DNA from 3 places in the Siphonobacter sp. BAB-5385 genome. Region 3 is predicted to be linked to each of the others. Evidence: riboswitches for the same ligand, from Rfam matches in the RefSeq annotation. Region 3 holds a riboswitch; each other region holds the start of a gene.
The links. Region 3 has a riboswitch for S-adenosylmethionine ahead of BWI93_RS05655 (cysteine desulfurase family protein). Riboswitches for the same ligand answer to the same signal wherever they lie in the genome.

Region 1 (7,709 bases), on a different contig from region 3:
TGTAAGGATTATTCGTTGCCATAACGTCTGTATCGTAATAATTTTAAGTGGATTGTATGTTATAAGGTATAAGCGAAATTACCTAATGATTACGCTCACCAATACTAACACGGCAGACACTGCACTAATGACGATAGGGACAACTCGATAAGTATTGTCGGTGGCGGCCGCTCTAGCTTGGTTGGGTTCTACATAGACTACATCGTTGGGATGCAGGTAGTAATAGGGAGAGCTAAAAAAATCCCTTCTATTCAAATTGATCCGGGCAAACGTCTTTTTGCCGTTTTCTTCCCGAATGATTAATACGTTTTCACGTTTGCCATAGATCGTTAAATCATTGGCCATACTCAAGGCTTGTAAGAGCGTAACCTGCTCATTGTTAATTAGAAACAGTGAGGGATGATTCACTTCACCCAGGACGGAGATTCTGAAATTTACATTCCGAACATTTACGGAAGGCTCTTTGAGGTAGGCTTTCAGCTTATCCTTAATGAAAGCGTTGATCTCCGTGCTGGATTTACCGGTTACGGGTATTTTACCTAACATGGGGAAATCAATACTGCCATCTTTATTGACTACGTAGCCGGGCTGGTAGGCAAGTGGATTGGCGGAAGCATTTAAACCTTGGCCCTGAATAAGGGCTTGTGACTCAGGTAAATTAAATACTGCGGAGGCTTCGGGGTTTAAACTGGTAACAGTAATGGACAACACGTCACCTATCTGAACGGTAGGTGTGTACTGTTTAGCTATACTGAGACTGTCAATGGTTGTGTTGGGTCCCTCCTGAAAAAGTGCTAAGTTTTTCGAGGACACACAACTAGATAATAAACAGGCAAGAACGAGCAGCGAAGACAAATTCTTCACTATGGTTACCCGATCCTGGCGGAATGATCTGGTACTCATATAAGGCTTCAAAAGATCCAGTAAGGAGATTCGCATAGAATGCTTGGTCAAAGAAAGTACAATTTTTTGTTAACTACCAACTTCTAACTAAAATGTTTTACGAAAAACAAAATTTACTAACAAAAGTCAATAAGCCCGGTACAAACACGAACACTTTCTGCCGTTTTTGTACGATCACTCAAAACTATTTGTGTAATTAGATAACATTTGCTTAATACCCATAATCCTATACAATTCTACGAATTATACCAATCCAGGGAGGTTACCTAAAGCCTTTCAGCATTGGTCAGACCTACAGTCCCAGTAAGGAAGAATTCCGCAGGGGCTGGTTCTTCAATTCATCGAATTCGGGTAAAGCAAATATTCGTTCAAAGCGGGATAAGTCGCCGGGTCGATGCAAATCACTTCCGATGAAGTCCACCCAACCCTTTTGTAACAGTAACTTGCCCTGGCGGCGAGCCTGATCACCGTACTTACCCGTTAAGGACATGGCATTGAGCTGAAGCAGACAACCAGCCTGGCGATGCCGGTCGAGTTCAGCCTCAAAATTATGGTAGTATTTGTAACGTTCGGGATGAGCCAAAATAGGCGTATAACCGGCCGCTTGTATACGAAAGATAAGGTCTGTTAGATGAAGGGGAGCCGAAGACCAGGCTGTTTCTACTAACAAATACTTCTCAGGGCCGAAACTAATAACCTCTTTATGATTGAGCAAATCGAGAAAGAAATCATCCAATAAATACTCAGCGGCGACTTCGACTTGTAAGGGTAGCTGATGCTCTTTAACCAAAGCCTGTAATTGCTCCTGTCCCTGCAAGAGCTGATCGTGCTTGTTGGGAAAATAATCACGACTGACGTGCGGCGTAGTGACTACTTTTTGAATACCCCATTCGCTAAATTGTTGCAGACAGGCCAGTGACTCTTCCCAAGTATCCACGCCGTCATCAACGCCAGGCAGTAAGTGCGAGTGAATATCAACATTCCAGAAGCAGTGTTTGACAGGTTCTTCCGGAATAGATTTGGCGGAGAAGAACCGATCTTTTAAACGCTGCCATAAACTAGTAGAGCTCATGGATTTAGCTATAGTACGACTATCTGATGTACGAGTAGGCTCTGCCACCGAATGATCGGTCACATGGTCACCCGTTCGAAAAGGGACAAGTCTCCTTTCTGAAGGCGAAACTACTTCATCAAACTCCGTATTCATAATATAGCCAGCGGTTAGATGTGATGTACCCTAAATAAATGGGGTACCAGTCCTCACAATATGTAATACAAATTCAGTCAGTAACTCCCAGCAACCTAACCCGGCTGCTGAGATTTTGTACATGCAAAAGATTACATTCCAGTATGCTAAATCAATGCAGGAATGAGAACAGATTCGGCGACGAAATCAGTGTTCATGCATTTATTTTAACTTTACAAGCGACTTTCAATGGGAATGACCTGTCTATTAAAACTACGTAGATTAAAAAAGCTTGGATGTTTTAAAATGTATTTTTTAGAAAAAAAGGTCTGTTTTAAGTTCAAATAAACTTTACACAATAATTAGTCAATTCAGGCAAAAAAAAGACAAAAAACATCATACCAGATTTAGTATTGGTAAACAAGGATTAGCTAAGTACCATTCTTTAAATTATTGATAATCAGATCAATACTACTCAATCCGTATTTTTGGTAAATCTTATATTTATTTATTTTCTTCAAATAATTCAAGAATGTTTAATAAATAGGCAGGATTTTAGTAAGACTATACGTTTTCGTTAATGAAGCGATGTGAAAGACTGGATGCCCTCTTAAACTAGACAGGTTAATTTCGTTGGATACACCATAAAAAACCCTCTCATTCTACGAACAAGAGGGTTTTATGCTTTAAAAGTAAGGCATCTCTACATTTTCTTGGCGGGGTTTCCGAAGACGGTTGCTCCGGCCGGAATACTCTCGATGACGACTGAACCCGCACCGATCCGGGCATTTTTGCCAATCTCCACTCCTCCAACGATCGTTACACCTGCTCCTATAAACGTACTTTCACCCACTTTCGCTCCGGCTCCTACTACGCTACCCGCTCCCACCTGCACAAAGTCAGCCAGCTCGGCTTCCGTGTCGATGATGGCTCCGGCGTGAAGCAGACAGTGATTATTTACTTTGGAAAAAGGTTGCAGGATTACTCCGGCGGCAATCAGGTTGCCGTGTCCGACGTGAGCTTCTTCCGAGATAGTTGCAGAAGGGTGTACCGCATTTACGGGTTGAACGTTCCGTACTTCATGTAGAAAATCCACGAGGCTCTTTCGCTCGGTACGATCTTCCACAGCCACAAAGGCTTCGCACTTGTGGCCAATCAGCTTGGTGAATCCTTCATTGTCCGTGGCACCAACTACGGAAATATCGCCAATTTCGGTGCCGTGGATGTTTTCATCGTCATCCAGAAAACCGTAAACGAGCACTTCATTTCGGTTAAAAATATCCAGGGCCGTTTTGCCGAGAGCCTTTGCTCCAAAAATAATAACGGGGTTTTCCATCTTCGTATGCAACAATGATCCGTATCGTGTAAGCTTGTTTCGGACAAAAATAGTTCATCCGCGTTCGATCTGCATACACCCGACCCGGAAAGGGTACTCTTCCCACTTCTTCAAAAGACTCCTGGTAAAAAAATGCCCAGGCTACCAGTGACATTCCACATTCCTTAGTAAGTTTGCGAATGAAAAGTCAGCCGTACTACGCGTTGGCTTATCGAGAAGCGGGGAGAGACGGGCTCTATGAACCGCTGGCAACCTATTCCAACTGGGAACAAGGTGCTAATTCCTGCCCTGAAGAAGGTCTTCCGGGAGAGATAAGGATAAACACGATTCATGCTACGGACTACCCCTTCTTTTGGGGCGGCAGCTCTGCCCCCACTTTTATCCCTACGTTTCGCGTCTTTTTATACCACCTCCGCAGGTGGCCTCTGTTCTTGTTGTTGGTTGCATTCTGGAAAGCAGCTCTCTGCTTTCCCACACTTACCTTGAAGCCTATTTTCTTTTAACGCATTAATTCTGCAACAACATGTCTGAATTACGTTTTGAAACGCTCCAGCTACATGCGGGGCAACAGATTGATCCGGCTACTAATGCACGAGCCGTCCCTATTTATCAGACCACCGCGTACCAGTTCAATGATTCGGCCCACGGAGCCCGGCTTTTTGGCCTTCAGGAATTCGGAAACATTTATACGCGGATCATGAATCCAACGCACGATGTGTTCGAAAAACGCATTGCCGCTCTGGAAGGAGGCGTAGCCGCTTTGTCAGTAGCATCGGGCCACGCCGCTCAGTTTATTGCCATCAATAATATCACAACCGTAGGAGACAACTTTGTTACTACTTCCTATTTATATGGAGGAAGTTATAATCAGTTCAAGAACTCCTTCAAGAATATCGGTGTCGAGGCCCGTTTTGCCGAGGGCGATAAGGTAGAATCGTTTGAACGCCTCATTGACGAGAAAACCAAGTTCTTGTACCTGGAAACCATCGGTAATCCCGGCTTCAACGTTCCTGATTTTGATGCCTTCGCGGCCCTGGCTCAAAAATACGACCTACCTCTGATCGTAGATAATACCTTCGGAGCCGGTGGAGCGATAGCTCAGCCACTCAAACATGGGGCTCACATTGTGGTTAGTTCGGCAACCAAATGGATTGGTGGACATGGTACGACTATGGGTGGTGTTATTGTAGATGGCGGAACCTACAACTGGGGTAATGGAAAGTATCCGCAGTTTACACAACCCTCGCCAAGCTATCATGGACTGGTGTTGAATGACGTCTTTGGCTTTAACGGTCCTTTCGGCAACATTCAGTTTATCATTCGAGCCCGGGTAGAAGGGCTTCGGGACTGGGGTCCGTCGCAAGCTCCCTTCAACAGCTTCCTTTTATTACAGGGACTGGAGACGCTTTCGTTACGCGTTGAACGTACGAACGAAAATGCTCTGGCCCTGGCTCAGTGGTTACAGGGACATTCAGCCGTCGAATACGTCAATTATCCCGGATTACCGAGCAGTCCTTACCATGAACTGGCCAAGAAATACCTGAATCGGGGTTTTGGCGGCGTACTGACATTCAAACTACGGGCGGGCAAAGAAGCCGCCGACCGGGTAGTCAACGGTTTGAAACTGGTGAGTCACCTGGCCAACGTAGGCGATGCGAAAACGCTCATTATTCATCCGGCCACGACTACGCATTCGCAGCTTTCGGAAGCGGAACAAACCAGTGCGGGCGTAGCCCCCGGCTTACTACGCGTTTCGCTGGGATATGAGCACATCGAAGATATCAAAGCTGACTTTGAACAGGCTTTCGGGGCTGCCCTGAATCTGTAATAGTACTTCGGGAGTGCAGCCGTATGACTGTACTCCCAAATCTAAAGCATACATACGAGTCTTTTAAACGAGTTTACTGAGTTGTCTGCGTTACAAAAATTTCATTACCCGCAGGAGTTTGCACTGGAATGTGGGCGGGTGCTGCCAGAGATTGAGCTGGCCTATCATACGTTTGGAACCCTAAATGCTACTGCTAGTAATGTGGTGTGGATTTGCCATGCCTTAACGGGCAATTCAGATGTAACGGATTGGTGGAGCGGTCTGGTGGGAGAAGGAAAACTTTTGGATACGCGTCAGTACTTTATCGTTTGTGCCAATGTGCCGGGTTCAGCGTACGGTTCTACGTCGGCCCTCTCGATCGATCCGCTCACGCAGGAACCCTATTATCAGGATTTTCCATTGATTACCATTCGTGATGTGGTCAAGAGTCTGGACCTGTTACGGGAACACCTGAACCTCCAGCAGATCCGTATGCTCGTTGGCGGTTCGCTGGGAGGTCAGCAGGCTCTGGAATGGGCCATTCAAAAGCCTGATCTTTTTGAACAGCTAATTTTAATTGCTACCAATGCCCGGATGTCGCCCTGGGGTATTGCCTTTAATGAATCCCAGCGGATGGCCATTGAAGCCGACCAGACGTGGCAGGAACGCCGTCCTGACGCGGGTACCGCCGGAATGAAAGCGGCCCGGGCAACCGCATTACTCAGTTACCGCAGTGCGGTTATGTACGAATTCACTCAGGCTCGGGAAGAATCCGCCCTTGAACATTACCGGGCAAGTTCGTATCAACGGTATCAGGGGGAGAAGATTGCCAGTCGTTTCAATGCCTTTTCCTATTATACACTCTCGCGTATGATGGATTCACATGACGTTGGCAGGAATCGGGATGGAGCCATGACCGCTCTCAACCAGATTAAAGCTCAGACCTTAATTATTGGTATTCAGTCGGATGTACTTTTCCCGGTAGAAGAACAGCGATTCCTGGCCCGTTATATTCCCAATGCTGAACTCACCGAGATTGACTCGCTGTACGGACATGATGGATTTCTGGTAGAAAATGAACTCATGACGAAGACGATTCGTACGTGGGAACTATCCAATCAGCTGGGCTCCGCCGAAGAAGAAGACGAACTCATTGTACGCGATCGGGTACGAGTGGATGTTCGCAAGGGAGTTCGCGAGTACATTGCCGTGGACAATATTTCGTTCCTAGCCAAACCCTATACAATCCATTTAATTAGCGGTCATCGCATCGAGTCCGATACGATATTAGATAAGGTAAGTCAGGCTTTACAGGATAGCTATGACTTCAGTGATTTAAGTCCGGAGCTACCGCACATTCTGGCCAACATGCGAAACATCAAGAATTTTGATGAAAAAACGCATCGCATCTATCTTAGCGATGGCCGGAGTCAAACGCTGCCACCCGCGTTTCCGTTAAAGACCCTGTAATAACAGATCAAGGTTTCTTGTTTCCTTCTAAAACACAAAACCCGGCATCCAGAGGATAACCGGGAGTGTATAAACCTGTCCTTGGCGGTAGGATGGTCTATCAACCACTCATGGGCCGCTTAGTATTCAAAAAAAGAATACGTAATAAATCATTTGGCGGTATGAGTTATAACGTTAAAAACAAAAGTAATCGACGGTTAAGCTAAAGTGATACGCTAAAGACTTCTATCAAATCAGTTTCTGGTCTTACTTTGTCAAATCAATACATGCTAAACCTTAAAAGCTCAACGGATGTTTAAATAAAAGTAAGTTTTTTCTTTTTTCCCATTGCGTGCTGCATTTCTTACCAAAAATCACCTTTGGTACAAGTTTTTAAACGCCATCAGAGGTGCAGTCATTGGCTTGGCTAGTTAATCAGTCTTATCAGGCGTATAGCTGCAAACGTCAATCCTTATCCTTATTCTCATTCAAAACTATTCAAACCAAACGTAAGGCTATCGTTAATGGACGCATAGCCCCGTAATTCCTTAATCCCATTTGATCCAGGTTATGCCTTGTAACCTACGTACTGGTTTTCCGCCAATTCACAGTATGAACTTTTATGAAAACACTTCTACGCAGTTTACTCTGCCCAGCTTTCGTCTGGGCCGGCTCCGCTATGGGGCAAAATCAGCCTCTTACCAATACACACAAGTATGTGGGCCTGACCATTGAACGAAGCCTCAAAAGCGGCTACAAGCTTGATCAGGATTACGATTACCACGCTACACTGTTTGAACTGAACTACGAAAAGCCGATCAGCAGTATCGTGAAAAACAATATAGCCGTTAATCTTCTCATCCAACCTCAGTTCAACTGGGCTACGTATCGTGACTGGAAAGTTGAACAGTACCAAGATACCTGGGAAGCTGGCATTAACGCAGGCGTGGTCTTCCACGCCTATTTAGACGAATCTTCGACCCGAACATACATTACCATTTCGGGTAGTTCCGGACCTCATTTTATCG
Region 2 (7,709 bases), on a different contig from region 3:
GTTTCGAAAGACGTAACGGTGAAGGTTTCGTTTCGGGTGAAAAACACCAGCAATCGTGATGGTGATGAGGTCGCTCAGTTGTACGTGACCGATCAGGTGGCGTCAGTCGTAGGCCCGGTCAAGCAGCTGAAAAAATTCGAGCGGATTCATCTGAAAGCGGGTGAAGAAAAAACGCTAACATTCGAGCTGCACGCCAAAGACCTGATGTTACTCAATCAGCAGATGCAATGGGTCGCCGAAAAAGGAAAATTCACGGCACAGGTAGGAGCATCTTCGGAGGATATTCGATTGAAAGACGAATTTCAGTTAACGCAGGATATTCCCGTAAAACCGTAATTATCGCCCGAAAACAAAAGATCCCGAAAGTCGTACCGCTTTCGGGATCTTTTGTTTTTGGGCTAGCTTACTGAATGGGCTGATCGTCTTCCAGTAATTTATCCTTGTACTTCTGATAAAGAAAAGACGTAAACAGTAATAAAACCCCGACGCTCAGGAAAATGATGATTTTCCCGCCCGTGGGTACGCGGCTAAGGTCAAAAATGAGCAGTTTTCCGAGAACGATACCAAAGAGAGCGATGCTGGACAATCGGTATCGTTTTACTTTTTGAGTGAAGCCCAGCACAATCAGTACCAGCGAATAGACACCCCAAAGAACGCTAAATCCGGCCTGAGTAGCCTGCAGACGTTGTTCTTCAGCGTGCAGGGGATCAAGCAGAATCAGATGCGTCATCAATTCCTGACTCAGAATCCATAAAGGAATGACATGGATAACGTACAGAAAACCGTTGCGGATCTTTTTCCAGCCGGGCGTATGCTCGGGAATCATTCGGTACAGGCCCCAGGTCCACACGGCCAGGGAAGCGTACAGCAGAAAACGCAGGAACAGTGGTGTAGCGGGGACTTTGAGGTACTGATTAACCAGCTCCAAAATGGGTTGCTCAGCAACGATGTACAGAAACAGTAATCCCGAAAGTCCCAGACTAAAGGCTTTCCAGATCCCAAGCGAACGTCGGGACAAACCCCAGTGAACCAGCCCCAGATACAGAGCCGAGTAACTCATAAACACTACTTTCTCAATGAGCGGAGCGTAGCGATTCACCTGGATATTGAAATACCGTTCCCATTCAACCCAGCCAATAAAGTAGGCTGTTCCCAGCAGCAGAATCAGCAAACTATTGGGGAAAAGACCCGTCCGGTCGTTGCGATACGATTGAAAAAGCATAAAGACCAAGGCTGCCAGGTACAGAAAATTAGTCAGGAAGGTCCGGTTGAAATAGGGCAGATAGTCGGGGGATTGGATCACAGGATCGTACCAGTAGACAAAGACTGAACCCGCCGCCAGATAAATCAGGGCGATTCCGAACACCCGCAGTAACCGCGAAGACCGATTGACACCCAGGTAATACAAAGCCGCTGCTCCCGCTGCCCAAAGGATCGTAATCCAGTCGCCTTCCAATTGAATCGGTACGGCAACGATCAGAAACACCAGCATTAAGGCCAGCGAGGTGCGGGAGAGTACGGCAAAATTTCGCTGATGCATATACCACGCAATTCCCCCGTGTACCAGGCTGTTGGCTAAGGTAAATGCCGTGATGGTCAGCGTAGGGTAGTGGTGCTCATTAAGGATAAAGTACGTCGGGAAAAAGTAGAAGATAGAATTCAGAATCATCAGCAGAATAGTACGGTTGTTGACGTACTCTTTCTGGAATAAGGGGTAAATCAGCTGATTAGCGTAGAGTTGTAAAAAGAAAACAGCCCCGAATACCAGACTGATCCAGACGTAACCGGGCCGGTCGAATCCGTTGATGATGAAAGCGATAAAGATGAGCCAGGTGAAGCTGAACGCCGCCGTGTTCATCAACTGCCAGTTGCGTTGGTAGGCCAGAGCCAGTACGCCGGTGTTCAGAATCGTCATGTACACAAACAGGCCCCAGGCAGCTCCGTTCCCGCCGACGAGGAAGGGCACCGCATACGCTCCCACGAGTCCGAAAAGTCCAATCCACTGAACTTCGTACTGCGTGGCCTGCCAGACGGTAAAGAGCGTGATTGCCACCATCAGTCCAAAAGCGACGGGCGGCGGCAGGAAATGGTAAAAGTAAAATGCCGCGTAGGTGGTCAGGTACGCCGTAGCAACGCCGCCACTCAGGAGTACGGCACTGTAGGTCAGATACTTGGGTTTCAGCCAGAGGGCCAGTCCCGTTAAACCCGCTCCCAGTCCCCAACCCAGCAGCAAACGGCCCCAGGGACCAATCAGATCATTGTCGAAGGCGTATTTTACGAAAATGGCCATGCCAATTACCAGAGCCGCAATCCCTATTTTACTCAGGAGATTGCCACCGATGTACTCTTCCGTGGGCGTTTGCGAACGCGTAACGGAGCGGGGAGCCGCTACCGGTGGTGGAGGTACGGAGATCGGACGCGGGGGTACGGTAACGGGAGGTACGGGGGGCGTTGAGGGTACAGAGGCGGTTTCTTCGCCGCGTCGAAGCAGGAGCAGTTCCCGCTCGATCTGACTGAGGTGTTGCTGATAGATCGTTAGCTGGCTGGAAAGTCGTTGTACTTCGGCTTCCAGAGCGTCGATTCTGGTTTTTTCATTCATGATTGAAGGGTACGTAAGGTGGGTTGGATATACGTACGGTAAGCGTCATCCATAGGTTTAAAAACTAAGAACTTATTGAATGACAAAATTCATCCGATCCAGACCCGTATTTTTGGTAATGCGATCATACGCATAAATCTGTACTTCATACATGCCCTTTTCCTTAATGGGCAGGCTGCCCTCAAAAATATTATCGATCCCGGCAAAATTCAAAGGCACTTCGCCTCGAGCTACGCCGTCTTTTTTCACAAACGCTTTTACCTCAATCTGCTCGGAATTCCAGACCCCGCCTTTCGTAATGACGCAACCGCACATCATCACCAGATTGATTTTCAGTTTAACCTGACTATCCTTTAGCGAACTTAGGCTCAAAACCTGATGCGTTTGGGGTTCGAGAATATCGAGCATAAAACCGGGGATTTCCAGGATGATTCCCTCGCCATCCATGGCTTTGCCGGGAATAAGCCACAATTGAGTACTGGCCTTGACCGCAGCACTTTTCCGGTTGACGGGAGCGGTCGCTTCAACGGTTACAAACGTGGGGGCGTCGAGTTTGAGATTTGCTTCGAAGCGGGCGGTCTGGTCATCCGTCAGGCGGTCGTACCGTTGGTGGGGCGTTTTTAGCAGGAGATCGGTATTGCCGGAGTTACCCGTTGTCAAGCCCTGGGCCAGAATTTCACCCGTCAGATCATGGTGAATAACGACGTAAGCCCCGCCAATGCCCGTACCAATAAATTTGGCGTCTTTGGCCCGGGCCCGGACTATCACTTTAGTGGATTGAGCAAATCCGTAACAGGCCACCAGGCAGAGCAGAAAGGTACTAAACAAGTGTTTCATACAGGTTTTAACTGAGGAAGAAAAAAGTTTTGGAAAGGAAGAGTAACCGAAATAACAAGTATACTGTATTCCAGTAAGATTGTAGACTATTACTGCCGATTTCTTCCCAACAAAAAAGACCTGAACCGTTTCCGGCTCAGGTCTTTTTTATCTTCAATCTGAAATTACAAACCGAATTCAGCTTTTACTTTCTCTACGTAGTCGAGTTTCTCCCAGGTAAAGAGCTCTACTTCGAGTTCTTTCGTAGCTCCGTCGGGTGATTTGAACGTCTTCGTCACCACTTTCGATTCCCGTCCCATGTGGCCGTAGGCCGCTGTTTCGGAATAGATGGGGTTACGCAGTTTCAGACGCTGCTCGATGAAGTACGGACGCATATCGAAAATCTTCTCTACTTTCAGAGCGATGTCACCGTCGGATAGGCCCACTTTCGAGGTTCCGTACGTGTTCACGTAGATACCGCAGGGCTCGGCTACACCAATGGCATAGGATACCTGAACGAGTACTTCGTCCGCTACACCCGCCGCAACCAGGTTTTTGGCAATGTGACGCGTCGCGTAAGCTGCCGAACGGTCTACTTTCGAGGGATCTTTACCCGAGAAAGCTCCACCGCCGTGGGCACCTTTACCACCGTAGGTATCGACGATGATCTTACGGCCCGTCAGACCCGTATCCCCGTGGGGACCACCGATCACGAATTTGCCCGTCGGGTTGATGTGGTACGTAATTTCGCCCTCGAATAAACCACGTAATTCAGGTTTCAGACTGGCTTTTACGCGGGGGATAACAATCGCTACGATGTCTTCGCGAATTTTGGCAAGCATGGTTTCATCGTCCGCGAAATCGTCGTGCTGGGTAGAAACGACAATGGTATCGATCCGCTGGGGAACGTTATCATCGCTGTACTCAATCGTCACCTGCGATTTGGCATCGGGACGAAGGTAGGGCATCAGCGAAAGTTCGTTGTTCCGGATGTCGCTCATCGTCTTGAGAATCTTGTGAGCTAAGTCCAGAGCTAAGGGCATATAGTTGTCCGTTTCGCGGGTCGCGTAACCAAACATCATTCCCTGATCACCGGCACCCTGTTCTTCGGGGCTGGAACGATCCACACCCTGATTGATATCCGCCGACTGTTCGTGAATGGCCGAAAGAACACCGCAGGAATGAGCTTCGAACATGTATTCCGACTTCGTGTACCCAATCTTGCGAATCACGTCACGAGCAATGCTCTGTACATCGAGGTACGTCGAAGACTTCACTTCACCCGCCAGAATAACCTGGCCCGTCGTTACCAGCGTTTCACAAGCTACTTTGGATTGGGGGTCGAAGGCTAAAAAATGATCAATGAGGGCATCTGAAATTTGGTCTGCCACTTTATCGGGGTGTCCTTCAGATACAGACTCAGAAGTGAACAAATAAGGCATGTTCTGTAAATTAGAATGATTTTGGGAGTTACGAATCCATGTAAACTTTTCGTAGTCCTCGGCCAAAGGAAGGAATTGAACGTTTTTGACTGTTGCTGAAATAGCTGATTACCAGCAACAAAGTCCGTATCGTCAAACCACCGTAGCGTTCTGGACTCGGTTGGTGCCCTAACTGGAGCCTCTGGATACTTTTGCAAAATTGTACATTCAGCGGAAATTCACCAAATATGTAGGCTTACCGTTTGAACATTTCCGAGATATTTCTCTTAAAAACGTCAAAAGCAGCCACCGTAAAGGGAATAACGGGTACTGAATACAGAACGCCCAGGTCTTCCCGAAGCGACGTTTCCTCATCCAGAAAGCGAAAAATCAGGTGAGCAGGGTTCTTGCGGAACAAATCGGTAAAAACCGTTGCCGCAGAATACCGATTTTTCAGAAATACATTTAGAAGTACCTGATCATAAAAACGGTACTGAGCCGAGATGGGTCGGTTGGTGACCGGAGACTGGGAGAAGTTCTTTTCCAGTTGACGTACTAAGCCCTGTAGTCGCTTTTGCGTACGCGTAAACGTGTAACCCGTACTGGCCCGGGTGTATCCCCCGGCGGTCCCAATCCGGATGACGTGCGGCGAAGGTTGTTCGGGCATCGGCTCGTCACTCATCGGAATGATACCCGTTTCTTCTTCGGTAATCTCGTAGGTTTCCAGACTAAAAAAATCCTTCAGATAGGCTCGTAAAGCCTCGTCGTATTCGTCTGGCGTCAATAGGGTGGGCGTGAAGAGCGTGAACTCAACGAGAGCTTCTGTTGCCGAGAAAGGCATGACGTATACAAACCGACACTCGTTTTTCTGTTCGATCCGGAAGTCCATCATGATCGGCGTTTCGGGATCGAATACCGGTTTTTCGGTACGAACCACCCAGCCCTTGAAATGCTGTAGGAGTTCCTGCCAGCGAGGGGCTGGGAGCGAAGCGGGCTCTGCCGTCAGCATTCGAATGGCCTGCATGGGAACGGTACTGTCGAAGCACCACTGAGCCCGATACTCGCCTTTCGAGGTTTGAACCAAAGCTGAACCCGCGGACGTTTCCACCGAATGTAAATCCGCGAACAGGTACTGGATATTGGGGTTACGGGAAAGATCAGCCCGGATCGAAGCGTAAAAATCTTTTCCGCGAAGGAGCTTATACTGGTGCTGGCCAAGGTCTAATTGGTGGGAAAACCCCTCCGTTCCGTGAAACCAGAGCTTATTCCAGTGTCGATACAGAATGGATTCAAACGCTCCTTCGCCCGCCTGCCAGAAGGCCCAGGTGCGGTCGTTACGGGTTTTGGGTTCCCGGTCAATAATCAGGATCTGCTTATGACGTAAGGTGCTGTGATTGAGGTAATAGGCCAGGCTCAGCCCGGCCATCCCTCCGCCCGTAATGATGATGTCGTACTTCAAGGCAAATCAGGGGAAATTGTGAGGATACAACCCAAAATCAAGGGTACTTGTTTGTCCGAAATACATTTACTCTATACGAAAGTCCTGAAATACAAACAGCCTCGCTTTTAACAAGCGAGGCTGTTTCATGTACTACATACGTGATTAATTCATCCGTTACACGTGCACGTGACGTTCGGCGTGGTAGCTGGAACGAACCAGTGGTCCCGCTTCTACGTACTTGATACCGCGTTTTTCGCCTTCTTCCTTGTACATCGCGAAGGTATCGGGGTGAATCCATTCGATGACTTCGTGGTGCATTTTGGTCGGTTGCAGGTACTGGCCCAGTGTCAGAATATCCAGTCCGTTTTCAACCAGATCATCCATCACTTTAAAAACTTCTTCCTGCGTTTCGCCCAGGCCCAGCATAATGCCAGTTTTGGTACGCTTACCGAATGCTTTCGTACGCTGAATCTGCTCCAGACTGCGGCTGTATTTAGCCTGTGGACGAACGGGACGGTATAGCCGCTCCACGGTTTCCATATTGTGTGAAACCACTTCCTGGCCGGCTGAAATCATGCGTTCCAAAGCGGGCCAGTTTCCTTTCGTATCCGGAATCAGGGTTTCAATCGTCGTACTCGGACTCAATTCTTTCGTCAGACGAACCGTATCATACCAGATTTCTGCTCCCCGGTCTTTCAGTTCGTCACGGTTGACGGACGTAATCACGGCGTGTTTCACACCCATGATTTTAATGGCCTCAGCCACGCGTCGGGGTTCGTCAGCGTCATATTCGTTTGGACGGCCCGTCGCTACGGCACAGAAGGTACAGGAACGCGTACAGACATTGCCTAAAATCATGAACGTGGCCGTACCCGCTCCCCAGCATTCGCCCATGTTGGGACAATTGCCCGACTGACAAATGGTGTGAAGCTTGTATTCATCCACCACCTGCCGCACATTGCGGTATTCCGGACCCGTCGGGAGTTTTACTCGCAACCATTCGGGTTTACGGGTAGAAGAACCCGGTCTGTTTAAACCAGCCGGTTCAGTTTTCGTAATAACGGGTAGCTCGATCATCCCAATATCAATTGCTGATTTGACAAACAATGGGTTTATCAACGTAAATACAAAGGTAATGAGCTAACCGGGAATGCGTAGAAAAAGTTGCTTTGAACACGGATTTTAAGGTAAACCCGGTTAATGGTTGGGAGCGGGGGCTTTTCGGAGAAGAAATGCCTTTTTACGGATGTTTCATCCGTAAATCTTTGAATACCTGTAGCGGATTTAGTTCTTGGGTTTACTTTTGAAGTTTTAATTCAGTATCTATGGCAACTGCAAAAATTACGTACTTAGGACAGCTCCGCACGCAAGGCGTCCACCTTAAATCAGGTTCAGAAATCTTAACGGACGCTCCCGTAGACAATCACGGCAA
Region 3 (7,709 bases):
GTACCGATGCCACAAACATTGGTAACCTGCCGGATTTTGTAGGTCAAACTCGGCGACAGGGCTTCGATGCGAAGGCTATCCCGCAGGTTGTTTGTAAAAAACGAGGCGTAATGGGGGTCCACGCCCCAGCTTACGCTAAAGGGAGCATCACCGGTAAACTCCAGCGGTAATTTGTAGACGCTTCCATTCGCCTGCATAGGTAGTTGGGCTACGCCGAATTTCACGCTTGCTTTCTCCGCCGTAGTATAAAAAGTGGCACTGGCACTACTCATGCTGGACGGATCGGAGGCCACCACCCGAATCCGGTAGCCGGAGCCTTTCTTCAGGGTGGTGGGCAGGATGCCCGCCAGCTCCTGATCACGCTTACCCGGTAGGGTGGGCAGTGAAGTAAACTGCTGACCTAACGAATCTGACAGTTGAACGCTCATCTGATTCGTAGCACTAAAGGAGCCTTTGGCTTCGTAACTGACAAAAATCGTATCGCCTTTACAGAGGTAACCATAGCCTGACTTCGTACTCACAAACTGCGTATTAATCATCCGCTCGGCCGGTGGATTAACCATGACCGTAGCCGAACCCGATACCGTTCCTTTCCCACAACCGTTGGAAATACTGGTAATGGTGTACGTGGTGGTTTGCGTAGGGGCAACGGATAGGTTTTGCTCTTTGGAATCGCTGTAAAAAACGCCTTTCTGACCCGTCGATAGTTCGTAATTGATCGTGGTTTGAATGTTTGAGGCTGCGTTTTGATTGATCAGCCGTAGCGTTGAATACTGGCCGGGATTAATGGTATTCGAACCAATCAATCGGTAGGAAGGCGGGAAAGAAAGGTACAGCTGACGGCTTTCACTGAGTTGTGGCGAGGTGGTCATGACCCGCAGTTCGTAGAAGTCTGAACCCTCTAACTGGGCCGGGATTTTTATAGTAATCGTTCCCGAGACCGTAGTCGTCACCGAATCCAGCGGGATGAACCCTTTTCGGGCCGTATACAGACCCACCCGTATTTTATTGGAGGTACTGAATTCGCCATTGAGATAGTACCGAACCAAGAGTGAACTACCGCTACAAATAGCATTCGTCGAGCTACTAACGGTTAGTCGGGGCTTGACGGTACCCGTCACCTTCCCCGAAACACTGCCGTAGCCACAGCCATTGGTCACTCCTTTTAATTCAAAAGTGGTGGTTTTACTGATGTGTTCGCTAATCGTACCGGGATTGAACGGAAACTCCCGGATCGTACCATCCGTCCACGTTACATTCCAGGGGCCCTGACCCGTAAAGGTAATTTTCATGGGTAGGCTGTAGTCAACCTGCGTAGGCCCGTCAGCCGATAGCGTTGCGGTAGGTAAAGTGCCCAACTCAAAGGGCAAGGCCGTACTACGGATGTCGCCCGCCCGCAAGCGAATCAGATACGAACCTGACGTATAGGTGTCGGGTATCTGGAACGCCGCCAGATTGGTACCTATGGAACTGGTAATTTCCCGGAACACGCTGTCTTTGGCAGCGGCGACTTCCAGCACCAGTGTAACGTTCCCAGGCATGGAACCGGCTATGCCATAGGGAAGCTGGTAAGAGCCTTTGGTGCAAAATACGAGTTTCTGACTGGCATAAGCCGTAGGAAAGAAAATGCGGTACGGTTTCAGATCGACGTTCAGTACGCCCGAGCCGGACGTTGTACCACAAACGTTCGTTGCGGATTTGATGCGATACGCACCGGACTCGGGTGGGTAAAAATTAACAAAGAAACCACCGTAGTCATTGCCGGAGGCTGCCGGGTAATACGTCCAGTCCTGCTTGCCATTGGTGAGTACCAGCCTGGTTAGACTGGTCACATAGGTCATAGACTCTGATAGGTCAATAGGAATCGAATCGCCCGGTAACAAATCATTTAAAGTTCGTTCGTAGGTACGCAAGGATAGCGTTGGCTTTTTGTCGATGCGTAAGGGGAAGGCTTCGCTTTGCGTAACGGGGTTCGTGGAGACGATACGAACGGAGAAATTTTTGACTTCCGCAATCGGAATAGGGACGGAACGGCCACTCGTGCCCTTGATGGTACGGAGATCCGTAACCTGGTTATTATCGATAATCCGCTGAATTCTAAATTCATTATCGGAGCCAAACGTACCCGTAGTCTGGAAGGAAAGGGGTATGGAATCGCCTACGCAGTAAGCCCTGGCTGGGAGCGTTAGAGAGATACCGTGGGAAGCCGGTTTCGTCAGCGTAATGATTGAAGTATTACCCGGCGTATTCGTTAAATCCGTTGTCTGACAGGTATTACTAACCTTTTCCAACCGATAGGTAGACTGGGCCTGGGTGGGACGTATTCTCAGGTTGGGATACGAATAAAGCGTATAAAAACTGGCCGATTCAGTGACGCGTAATTTCCTGCCGTCGCTTAGTTGTAAGTCATAAGGACCGCCACCCATGAGCTGAATGGGTAAATCGATATCCTGTACTTCGTTGATGCTGTAATTACGATACCATTCATTAAATACGGCGGAAGGCTTCGTCGAAATTCTAATTTTAGCCGTTTCAGCAACGTACGCTCCAGCCGTGATGAAAAGGTTAAAATCGTGAACGCGTACCATTTCATTGTTCGATAAAATAGGAAGGGTAAAGCGAAGCTGATTTGAACGAATCGTGGCCTCAACAGGCGTACCTCGGTATCCATTCGAATAGTCCCGAATCTGAACCGTAGCTGTTTCGGGTAAGGGTACATTGGACGTTAAAGACAGGGTTACGCTTTGCCCTTCGCAAAAATTTGGTTGGGTATGGAATCTACCTTGAATCCCGCCTGAACCGTTACCGTAACGGGCGTTTTGTCTACCTGCCCGGCTCCACACCCCGTGCTATAGCTCTGAATGGTATAGAGGGTGGTCTGCGTAGGAAATGAAAGGTTATGTTTAGGACTATCGCCGTCGTGACGATACGTGGACTGGTCGCTTAAGTGGACGATCCTAGGATACGTGCCTTGCAGATCGAAATAAAAATTCGGTTTCTGACCCAGTTTAATCGTTTGATTGCCCGATGAAAAACGGGCGGTGGCCGGGTTGAGTATTTTTAAACGTACCTGATCGCTTGAACTCATCAGGTAAGGGTTTTCCTGAATGATTCGGACGGAATACGTTCGCTCCCAATCCCCGATATTTTCAGGAACGATAAAACGCAGAGCGTTACCGGAATACGAGGCCGGAACGTCCTTGTAGGTATCAAGTTCTTCCTCTCCGTCGTAACTCAGTCGTGTTAGCCGGATTTTAAAGCTTCCGCTGGCTGACAGGTTTCCGCCAGCCGTCGAAACATTCACAACCGCCTCATTACCCGTACAGGATTCAGCCGGACTAACGGACGTGGTACGGATGGAAAAAGGATTGACCTTGATGGAAACGCTCCCCGTTCCCGAGCCCGTTCCGCACCGGTTGGAAACGGATTGCAGCACGTACGATCGGTTTTTATCGACCAAAATGGGCTCACTGCGTTTATCCCTCAGAGCGGAGGTGGTCGTTACCGTCACCCGCAAGCTGTCTGCCGTTAATTCATCCCTCAAAAGAGCAGTAATCGTGCTGCTTCCGAATGAAGAAAATTCGAGCGGGACAGTACTATTAGGGTTCGCCTGATACGACCGAGAAGTTAGGGTAACGACGGGTAAAAAAGAGGCGTAAAAGTAATCATTGCTCCAGTCGCTCACGACCGAAGGGTTCGTGCACTTTACCCGTAAAATCGTAGCTGAAGAAAGCTGGTTTTCATGAAGTCCTGCCGGAAAGCTTACCTGAAAGCGGATTTTACCATTGGCGTACGTCGCCGGAATCTGGTGATAGGGGGTTCGATAGTAAGAATCACCGAACTCAACACTAAAAGAAGCCGAAACTGGAAAATTACCTTCTAGAGAGACCGGATACTCAACGAAGGATCCTACGCAAAAGTAGGAATTCGGTTTATCACCAATGATGATACGTTCATGCTGAGCTATAGCCTGGTAACCAAGCATACATAGCCATACTACCCACAAAAATTTCATAAATCAAGTAAAGGACAACGGATAGGCGATGGGGATACTTAGACTTACAAATCTACTCTTTAAACAGAGAAATAAATGAATTTTTTAGAAAGATATGAAGAAGATTCGTCTTGTGTTATTTCTTTATAAACATATTCGTGATACAACATCTTAATCATTAATTAAGAGGCTCTAATTGAAGCTAAATAGACGTATAATTGTACAGATAATAGAAGCTATTCCAGATAGCTTAATGAAGAGTAATAAGTGCATAAATGTTTTTTATTCTTCTGAGTACTTTTAAGCTTTTGAGAAATTAATAGGTTGTTAATCTGTGTTTTATGTGCTATTTGGCCAGAATTTAAGAAAAGTAGATCGGTTACTTTAGTGGCCTGCCTTTTTTAACGAATCGTTTCGCTTCTTATGTTTATCAACATCCCAGTCAAAGCCCCAGGCTTTCGTATATACATCTAATGCAGGTAAGCCCATAAGAGCTCTTCGTTCGTCTACACGGTCAGGATCGACCAGGGGTTCTACGTAAAATTCTTTAGTAAGCGTATCCTGACCAATCTGAGTACCGTACAACTGTTTTCCGTTGCTTTCCAAACCGACCCGGTCTTCCAGATAAGCCAGATCAACGGATTCGGCCTTTTGTTCTCTCACCGCTTGCTGCATGAAAGGTAAGTAACGTTGCATAGTCGGCAGATTAGCGTGCTGAATAACCAGAAATAGGGTTTGGTTCGCTTCTCTTCCAATCTGCCTGGCACTTAGCCATCCATACCGGGTCAAGATGTCGCCTACCTCTTGTGCATGAATACTGTCTCTGGTAGCTACTTTTTTCCAGAAGTAAGTAGCTTGTGGTGAGTTATACCCGTATTGTTCAGCAATTGGAAAATGCTCTTCCCTCAACTGCTGATCCTCCTGTCGAATGGCAAGCAGGCGATTTTTGATGGAAGTATAGTCGGTAGTCTGGCCGTAACTATAGGCAGAAATAAGAAGAAAAAAGAATAGAAATTTCATGGAAAAAGGGTATTTGATTTACAAATCAAATACCCTTTTTCCATTCATAAAAATGGAATCAAAAGTTCAAGCGACGAATGCTTTAAGTATAGGAGCGAAAACTTAAAAAGCCTACTTTTTGTAACCTGGTAAATACAATTCCCAAATCGTTAAGACACTAAACTAACTTCCTCCGTTTGGTACAATTCCGTAAGAATGGTTAATGCGGTATCGATTTCCTGCCGGGTATTATCCGATCCGAAGGAAAACCGTACGTTTTCTTTCCCAAAGCTGGAGGGGATTTCCTGAAGTACGTGCGAGCCGCCCGCCAGATTGGAACAGGCACTGCCGCCAGAAACGGCAATTCCGCGAGCATCCAGGGCTTCAACCAGCGAACAGGGAGCATCCAGAATGGGGAAGGCGACATTAATCAGTCCGGGTAAGGTCTCGTCGATACTTTGACATCGACCATTGAACGTAACACCAGGAATATGATTCCGTAACCCACCAATGAACTGACGTTTCAGCGAATCCAGGTGAGCGATGTTCTGCTGTTGCTGGGTGATGGCCAGCTCCAATGCTTTGGTCAGGCCCACAATGCCCGGCACGTTTTCAGTACCCCCGCGTTGGCCGCCTTCCTGTCCACCGCCACTGAGTAGGGCCGGTAAGCGATGTCCCCGACGGGCGACCAGAAAGCCAACGCCTTTCGGACCACGAAATTTATGAGCTGAAGCCGTGGCGAAATCAACGGCGTTGAGGGCTACATGGACTTTGCCCAGGCTCTGAACGGTGTCGGTATGAAAGTAGGCTCCGTAGTGCTGGGTTAAGGCACCCACTTCTTCCAGATTCAGTAAGTTCCCGAGCTCATTATTGGCGTGCATGAGGCTGACGAGTCCTTTGGGGTGCTTTTCCAGCCAGCGGGTCAGGTCGGGAATTGAAACCCGTCCCTGCTCGTCGAGTGCAACGTAATCCAGCTGAATTTGCCCCGCCTGCTCCAATTGCCGTAACGGTAACAGGACGGCTTTATGTTCAATTTTTGAGGTCAGGACATGACGAATCCTATACTGCTGAATGCTGCTCTTGAGGGCAAAATTATCGGCCTCGGTACCCCCGGAAGTGAAGATGATTTCTTCGGGAGAAAGGGCCAGTAAATCAGCGATTTGATGACGACTGGACTGAATCACACGTTTCGCCTCTCGACCCGCCCGGTGATTGGAGGATGGATTCCCGAAATGTTGCGTAAAATAGGGTAAAATCGTTTCCAGAACGGCTGGCGATAAAGACGTAGTAGCGGAGTTATCGAAATAAATAGACATGCGATGAAAGAGCTGATGAAGGTGAATGATCAGATGAAACGGTCAAACTCGTAGTGAATCCAGGAGCGACCAGACGTGACGGAAAATCACGTTCGTGACAAACGAGAAAACAGTGCTTAGCTTCGGAGGACGAAGCAGGCCGGTCCATTTTGAGTCGGGTGGAGTGCCATGCGGTATTGGGTTTATAGTTCCTAATGTGTTAGGCAGGTTAGCACTGATTCCGTGTCGGAAAGTTGCTAAGGATTCGCAGAGCCTGTCTCTCCTCCTTTCTGTATAAGCCCCAACTACCCGTAGTAATTGAAGACGTTGCAAAGATACGGTTGAGAAAAAGTATAAAACAAATAAAATCTATAGAAATTATAGATTAATAAATAAGTATGAGCTTGTTTGACGTTTAAAGTGTTGAATAATAGTCTGTTGTGTGGAATGTTGCTCTGCCGTTGTTGGTATTTAGCGTAGCGTAACCAACAACTTGTGTGCGAATATCTCGCTGCCATCCATGTAATGGTTAGTGTTTAACAAAACACCGACAACGGCGGGAGAAACAGATTTTAGTTAACAATACTTAGGAATCTGAAATGTTTTTCTACTTTAGCGACTCTATAAACCTGGTATAAAATGGAAAAATACCCGCTCGACTTTTTTGCTTTTTGTTTGCCTATCCTGGTGCTAATTGCTTTTTATGGCTTTGGCATTCAATGGCAGTATCTGGCTGGTATAGGTTTACCCCTAGCATGCGTGATCTACTATCTCAGGATGAAAGAGCAAAAGACCAATAAAAGTCAACAGATACTGGCAACTGTCGCTGGACTGTTGATCATTTTATCCATGTTGCTATTTTATTTAAATCGATGAGATTTTATTGCTAGCGTGATGGCTTCTGTAGAAAGTTGTGAATGACCCTAGCAGTAGAGGATAGTATAGCTTCCTTTACGAAGAGTAAGTAGCTAAGCAGTTGTATAACTATCATTTCACATGGCTTACAAAGAAGTATCTTATTGGTTAAGTTATTGGTAACATTTAATGAAAAGCGTAGCTAGATGAAAAAGTAACTTATAACTACTTTAAACCTGCATAATCAACTTCCTTCCTCTGGTTTGATTAGACTCCATGAGAAGATGAGCCTTTTGAACGGTTTCTACGCTTAGATTACCCAGGATGTGGATGGCAGGAGGAGTAAGCTCATGACGTTCAATTCGGTCAAACAATTCTTTCAAGGTTTTCCCGTAGTAATGAAGACAATCTTTCCTGAACGCGTGTGCGTAATTAGCAACGTGAATCACAGTGGTTGCCTTATCAAACAGTAATTCTCTGGCTTTTTCTGTGGTGAGAGATGTTACATCCACATACGTACCATAAACGTTAATCAGTTCAGCACAAATTTCGGATAAATAGCCGCC

Region 1: it holds a riboswitch for S-adenosylmethionine, as region 3 does, so the genes downstream of both, BWI93_RS20460 (O-acetylhomoserine aminocarboxypropyltransferase/cysteine synthase family protein) here and BWI93_RS05655 (cysteine desulfurase family protein) in region 3, are expected to answer to the same signal.
Region 2: it holds a riboswitch for S-adenosylmethionine, as region 3 does, so the genes downstream of both, metK (methionine adenosyltransferase) here and BWI93_RS05655 (cysteine desulfurase family protein) in region 3, are expected to answer to the same signal.

Annotation. Positions count from the first base shown of each region.
Region 1 is NZ_NMPS01000212.1:4,493-12,201, forward strand. It holds gene BWI93_RS20440 (tyrosine-protein kinase) at 1-22, opposite strand, end outside; gene BWI93_RS20445 (polysaccharide biosynthesis/export family protein) at 79-855, opposite strand; gene BWI93_RS20450 (tyrosine-protein phosphatase) at 1,196-1,975, opposite strand; gene BWI93_RS20455 (NeuD/PglB/VioB family sugar acetyltransferase) at 2,793-3,425, opposite strand; SAM riboswitch class I at 3,631-3,743, shown strand; gene BWI93_RS20460 (O-acetylhomoserine aminocarboxypropyltransferase/cysteine synthase family protein) at 3,949-5,253, shown strand; gene metX (homoserine O-acetyltransferase) at 5,335-6,702, shown strand; gene BWI93_RS20470 (acyloxyacyl hydrolase) at 7,304-7,709, shown strand, end outside.
Region 2 is NZ_NMPS01000250.1:5,469-13,177, forward strand. It holds gene BWI93_RS26240 (glycoside hydrolase family 3 N-terminal domain-containing protein) at 1-336, shown strand, start outside; gene BWI93_RS26245 (DUF2339 domain-containing protein) at 404-2,599, opposite strand; gene BWI93_RS26250 (hypothetical protein) at 2,672-3,436, opposite strand; gene metK (methionine adenosyltransferase) at 3,601-4,857, opposite strand; SAM-I-IV-variant riboswitch at 4,932-5,051, opposite strand; gene BWI93_RS26260 (lycopene cyclase family protein) at 5,093-6,295, opposite strand; gene lipA (lipoyl synthase) at 6,452-7,354, opposite strand; gene BWI93_RS26270 (OsmC family protein) at 7,603-7,709, shown strand, end outside.
Region 3 is NZ_NMPS01000058.1:41,252-48,960, forward strand. It holds gene BWI93_RS05640 (T9SS type A sorting domain-containing protein) at 1-2,588, opposite strand, end outside; gene BWI93_RS05645 (hypothetical protein) at 2,738-3,985, opposite strand; gene BWI93_RS05650 (DUF6624 domain-containing protein) at 4,379-5,014, opposite strand; gene BWI93_RS05655 (cysteine desulfurase family protein) at 5,164-6,309, opposite strand; SAM riboswitch class I at 6,489-6,589, opposite strand; gene BWI93_RS05660 (hypothetical protein) at 6,928-7,164, shown strand; gene BWI93_RS05665 (zinc-binding dehydrogenase) at 7,374-7,709, opposite strand, start outside.